Regions from separate parts of the Vibrio scophthalmi genome, predicted to be linked through region 1. Evidence: predicted binding sites of a transcription regulator. Region 1 holds the regulator's gene; the other holds the start of a gene.

Region 1 (3,157 bases):
TTCGAGGGTGAGTTGATCGCCAAATTGAGTGATAAGTAGCGCTATGATGGCAATCAGCAATAGGCCGAAAATCAGTTTTTTATTCATCTTGGTTCTCACTTATCTCTGGTAGATATCTATTTTATAGCGCGATAATTTCACTATCTTAGATACGCATCTTACGATCGTATTGTTGCATCGTTCAGTCATGAATACGGTTCTTTGCTCGTTGTTTTATATAGGAACTTCAAAGCACGCAAAAAATTTCAAAAAAAAAGCCAGCAACAATGGCTGGCTTAATTCAATTTATTCATTTTCTAAATTAATGCTCAAGGCGAGACATCAGTTCTTGGCGGCGAGCTTGAGGAACGACGGACCAATGCGTGCCTTTAATTGCGCCTTCAAGTGCCCAAAGCAACTCTAAACTCACCTGGGTATCATGTGAGGCTTGAATGGCTTTGTATGCTTGAACTGAACCCACTTGTTCTAAATTCTCAACTGATTCGATACCGGCTTTTTTCAGCATACGTTCAGTTGCAAGACGCAAGTTTGGTAGATCTTTAATACGAGTTGGTTTTGTTTTCGCTTGAGTGCTCTTTTCTTGCTTAGCGAGAGAGAGTGCATCGGTAGCCGTTTGCAGTGTTTTTGCACTGTCTTGGTACCACTCTTCACTTAAAGCAAAATATTTAGTAACAACAGGGAAGCCTCGTTTGTGATACACGTACGGTTCTAATCCTTGTTGCTTAAACTGCTCAGTAAGGGCATCGTCGGCACGAATATGAAGCTTGTCGTGTACAACCAATGCAAACATTGTGTCGTCTGCAAAAATGCCGAACCCACCAAACATAGAGCGAGATTTAATCCGACCTAAGGGCTCAAAAAGCCTCATAGAGTCTTTAAGTATTGGTTTATCCATTCAGTACTTTCTCGGTGTATGTGTATATACGCCACCAAATCAGGTCCGAGAGAATAGCAGTCAATGCAGATTTCTGGAGAGTAATCAGTTAACGTGTTGCATTTCTACCATCGGTAACCCCGCTGCCGTACATCATTACAATGTTTAGGCCGGTGGCTTTGCGTCCCAACTTTTCAGTTTGGTTTGCCCTGTGCGTGACTTAATTTGCTCTGCTAAAGATTAAATTACTTCTGTCAGGAAGTAGTCTATTAATATGGGATAATTGTGATCTTTATGCAAGAATAACTTTCATTTATGAGGCTTTAGCCGAAGGATTGCCCCTCGGCTAATCTTTATTGAATCATTAACTTAGTCGATTCTTGCAACGGTGCTACGCTCAACGATTTCTGGATGCATCTCAAACACGCGTTTTTCGTGTTCTTTATCTTTAATACGCTCTAGCAGAATTTCGAATGCGTTTTTACCAACACGACGCTTTGGTTGGTGAACTGTCGTCAGTGGTGGAGAGAAATACTCTGCCAATTCGATGTTGTCGTAGCCGATCACTGAGATGTCTTCTGGCACGCGAATGCCTTTTTGTTGCAGACGGCTCATTAGGCCTAATGCCATGGTGTCATTGAAGCAGAATACAGCCGTCGGGCGTTTGTCCATAGCAACGAGTTGGTCGGCGGCCAATACGGCCGTGTCACACTCAAAGTTACCTTCAAGAATCCAATCTTCGTTAACTTCAAGTTGTGCTTGGTTCATCGCACGTTTAAAGCCTTGGATACGCTCTTGGCAAACTGCTTTTTCAAAGTGACCGCTTAGGCAAGCGATGTCTTTGTGACCGTGGTCGATCAAGAATTTCGTTGCTAGGTAGCCACCTTCTTCTGAGTTGTCGATGATGTTGTCTGCTTGAGAGGTCTCAGGGCCCCAATCCATCACAACTTTAGGAATGTCTTTGTGGTTGTTGAGCATTTCGCTCAGTTCTTCTGTTAAGTCAGAACACATCACCAAAATACCATCAACGCGTTTTTCTGCGAGCATGCGAATGTAGTCGCGTTGTTTCTCGTAGATACCACCAGTGTTACATAGGATCAGTGTGTAGCCTTGGCGGTAACAGTAGCTCTCGACGCCATCAATTACTTCAGAGAAGAATAGGTTAGTAGATTGAGTTACTAGCATACCAATGGTACGAGTCGTATTGCATTTTAGGCTACGAGCAACGGCACTTGGTGCATAGTTTAGCTCTTTCACTGCTTCCATCACGCGCTCTTGCGTTGTCTCTGCGACAAAGCGAGTTTTATTGATCACGTGTGAAACAGTAGTGGTTGATACGCCAGCAAGGCGAGCAACGTCTTTAATAGTGGCCATAAGGGGTTGTCCTATCTTTAGCTGCCACGGCGGTATTCACATATCAGAATAATTTGGCAGAAAGTATTAAAAACACAAAAACCGCTTGATTACAGCGGTTTGTATTTAATTCATTATTTTTTTATCGTTTGCGCTGTCGATTCTAGACCGCATCTCGTTTGGGGGCAAATAAAAATCCCGTCCCCCATACTGTTATGCCCACCATGATAGGTGAGTGATTAGGCATCAGCCGAATAAAAATCACTTAAAACAAGGAGTGGATGAGGTGTCACTCGTTACTTTTATTACACCACACCAACCCTAGAAAAAGCCGTTATTCGCGAATTTATTCAGCATCAACTCATTACGCATCAACGCATCAAACACCTATTGGGTAGATATTGAGCGTCATTCACCCGTTAAGTATTGGCAATCAAGCTCTAAAAACGCAACCAGCAGCGCCGCAACGGCAGAGTAGAAACCAAACTTATCTAAGCCTTTGCATTTGGTCGCAAATTTAGCCACCCAGCTTAGAATGTGTTGACGGATAAAGGCTTCTTGTTCAACGAAACTTTCTTCAAAATGACGCTCTTGCTCAAGCTCGTTTGAACGAATAATGATGTTACCGAGCAGATCAAGTTCAATCGCAATATGATCCGCAGGCTCGTTCAAGCCTTGTTCAACCGCAACACCGTACTTTTGAAGTAATGCGTCCATTTCGTTCGCTGGTTTATCATGCAGTAGACCGGTTGTACCGATGTACATAGAAGCATAAGGCAGTGCAGATTCTTTATCAGACTTTAAAAATAAGTCACAAAAGTCAGCCGCCAACTCTAGCTGGCCATCTTCGCGGTCTAGCTGACGGTTAAGTGCATCCACTACATCATCAATGGCTGGTTTTAGGCTTGGGTTTTCACCAAGGCCAGATAA
Region 2 (3,157 bases), 1.1 Mb from region 1:
TATCCCGCCCCAATGGTTTTCATGTAGTTAAAGCTGCGCTCGAACCCCCACTGATTCAAATCATCAAAAAACAGTCCGCCCACGCCACGTGTTTCATCGCGGTGCGGGAGATAGAAATATTTATCGCACCATTCCTTATGCTCAGCATAAACACCATCGCCAAATGGGGTGCAAAGATTTTTGGCACAAGCATGCCAATCAACGCAATCTTGCTCAAAAGGATAAAACGGCGTTAAGTCAAAGCCACCACCAAACCACCAAATCGGCTCTTCGCCCTCTTTTTCAGCAATAAAGAAACGGACATTAGCATGCGATGTCGGCACATAAGGGTTATGCGGATGCATCACCAAAGAAACCCCCATCGCTTCAAAGCGACGACCAGCCAACTCCGGACGATGAGCCGTGGCGGACGCTGGCATCTGTTTTCCCATCACATGTGAGAAGTTAACCCCACCTTGTTCAAACACATTTCCGCTTGTCATGACTCGAGTTCGACCACCGCCACTAAGATGTTCACCCGGTTCGCGCTGCCAAGCATCTTCTTTAAAAATACCGGCACCATCCGCTCGTTCGAGCTGAAGGCAAATACTGTCTTGCAACGCCATTAGAAATTGTTTTACGGCTTGCTTATCAATTGAGCTTGGCATGTGACTTCCTTGATTCATTTTGAGCTTATTATTATGGCGCTTAGAGCATGACAGTTGCTATTTAGCCCTGTCGCAACACTTGTAGGGTTTTGGCGTCACGAATTTCACTTGGTTTATCACGACCACCCGTTGTACCACGTAAAATGGCCACCAGCTGATCGCCAAGTTGTTGTTCTACTTCTTCTGTGGTCATGCACGGTGCCAAACCCGATAAATTAGCACTGGTTGACGTGATTGGTTTGCCAAAGGCTAAACACATTTGCTGTACCAATGGGTGATCAGTAACGCGTACGGCGATCGAATCAAATTGTCCCGAAACCCAATCTGACACTTTATCGCTGGTTGGCATAATCCAAGTATATGGCCCAGGCCAAGTGGCTTGAACAGTCTGCAGCTGCTGTTCCGTTAACTGTGACTCATCAATATACGGTACAAGCTGCTGATAATTAGCAGCAATCAGAATCAACCCTTTCTCTACTGGTCTTTGCTTTAGCGTGAGCAGTTTCTGAATAGCTTGCGGATTATCTGGATCACAACCGACGCCAAATACACCTTCTGTTGGGTAGGCAATCACTTCGCCCTGTTGCAAGGCGGTCAATGCCTGCTCAAAGTTGTCCACTTCGCGTTCCTTTCATATTTCTATTAACATTTTTGCTCAGTGTACTAACAATCCATCTTGGTGACTAAAGCAATTTATTTATAAATTGTGTCTATTGTATTTCAACCCTGACGCAAACGTTTGCTTGAGAGGAAAATACTCGTATAATGCGCACAAAACACGTATTCACCTAATGGCAGCTTGAAGGAGTTTGAGATGAAAGTCGGTATTATCATGGGTTCAAAATCGGATTGGCCAACCATGAAGCTCGCAGCAGAAATGCTCGACACATTTGGTGTCAGTTATGAAACCAAAGTCGTTTCAGCGCACCGCACTCCTCAACTGCTTGCGGATTACGCTTCTAGCGCGAAAGAACGCGGTATTAAAGTTATTATTGCCGGCGCTGGCGGCGCTGCTCATCTTCCAGGTATGGCAGCGGCGTTTACCTCTGTCCCTGTCCTTGGTGTGCCAGTGCAATCACGCGCTTTAAAAGGAATGGATTCACTGCTCTCAATTGTACAGATGCCAAAAGGCATTGCCGTTGGCACGCTTGCCATTGGCGAAGCAGGCGCTGCCAACGCCGGTATTCTTGCAGCGCAAATTCTTGGTACGCATGATGAATCCATTATGGCCAAGGTTGAAGCCTTCCGCGCCGAGCAAACGGAAACTGTATTAGCCAATCCAAACCCAGCTGAGGACTAAGTGATGCGCGTATTGGTGTTAGGTGCCGGTCAATTGGCACGAATGATGTCTCTGGCGGGAGCACCATTAAATATTGAGCTCACCGCTTATGATGTTAGCCAAAGCAAAGTGGTTCACCCACTCACTCAAGTAGAGATTAAACAAGATCTGGCCAGTGCGATCGCGCAAGCGGATGTCATTACCGCCGAATTTGAACATATCCCTCACGATATTCTCGACCTATGCCAACGCAGTGGTAAATTCCTTCCGTCCAGCCAAGCGATCAAAGCTGGGGGGGATCGTCGCATTGAGAAGGCGCTGCTCGACAGTGCGGGTGTACGCAATGCCAACTATGCCGTGATCAACACATACGAAGATTTCCTTGCCGCCATTGAGCATGTCGGTTTGCCGATGGTACTGAAAAGCGCCCTCGGGGGTTACGATGGCAAGGGTCAATGGCGCTTAAAAGACGCCAACAACATCGATGCTGTTTGGCAAGAGATGGCACAGTGCATCGCGAGCAGTGATAACCAAGCCATCGTCGCGGAAGAATTTGTGCCTTTTAGCCGTGAAGTATCTTTGGTTGGTGCTCGTGGTAAAGACGGATCTATCGCCGTTTATCCATTGGCGGAAAACGTCCATACCGATGGTGTACTGAGCCTTTCAACGGCAATCGCCGATCCCGCACTACAAGAACAAGCACAGCAGATGTTCACCGCCGTGGCGCAAAGCTTAGATTATGTTGGGGTGTTAGCCTTGGAGTTCTTTGACGTGGATGGCAACTTGCTGGTCAATGAAATTGCACCTCGAGTGCATAACTCAGGTCACTGGACTCAACAAGGCGCTGAAACCTGTCAGTTTGAAAACCACCTACGGGCAGTGTGTGGCTTACCACTTGGCAGCACTAAACTGGTGCGTGAAACCACTATGATCAACATATTGGGCGAAGACACTCTACCGCCAACCCTACTGGCAATGGATGGCTGCCATATTCATTGGTATGGCAAAGAGAAACGAGCGGGTCGTAAAATGGGCCACATCAATGTATGTGGTGATTATAGCGGTGAACTGCAACGTCGTTTATGCGCCTTAGCCGAACAGCTCGATCAACAAGCCTTCCCAGCAATTCATAACTTTGCCGCTGGCTTTAATAAGTTCTCACTTTGAGTTCGGATTAGAAAATAAAGTCATAAAAAAACGGCGCCTTAATCAGCGCCGTTTTTATTGTGAC

The links. The regulator PurR, encoded in region 1, represses purine synthesis genes. The targets are predictions, from matches to a motif close to TNANGNAAACGTTTNCNTNA.
Region 2: purE (5-(carboxyamino)imidazole ribonucleotide mutase) is a predicted target of PurR. The motif match lies at 1,375-1,394, and genes of this name have one in related genera.

The regions. Positions count from the first base shown of each region.
Region 1 covers NZ_CP134271.1:376,981-380,137, reverse strand. The annotation lists gene RJD38_RS01620 (TVP38/TMEM64 family protein) at 1-87, opposite strand, end outside; gene RJD38_RS01615 (TfoX/Sxy family DNA transformation protein) at 302-895, opposite strand; cyclic di-GMP riboswitch class I at 1,005-1,093, opposite strand; gene purR (HTH-type transcriptional repressor PurR) at 1,244-2,248, opposite strand; gene torD (molecular chaperone TorD) at 2,636-3,157, opposite strand, start outside.
Region 2 covers NZ_CP134271.1:1,466,645-1,469,801, reverse strand. The annotation lists gene hemF (oxygen-dependent coproporphyrinogen oxidase) at 1-647, opposite strand, end outside; gene RJD38_RS06690 (L-threonylcarbamoyladenylate synthase) at 709-1,266, opposite strand; gene purE (5-(carboxyamino)imidazole ribonucleotide mutase) at 1,462-1,947, shown strand; gene RJD38_RS06680 (5-(carboxyamino)imidazole ribonucleotide synthase) at 1,951-3,093, shown strand; gene RJD38_RS06675 (type I DNA topoisomerase) at 3,148-3,157, opposite strand, start outside.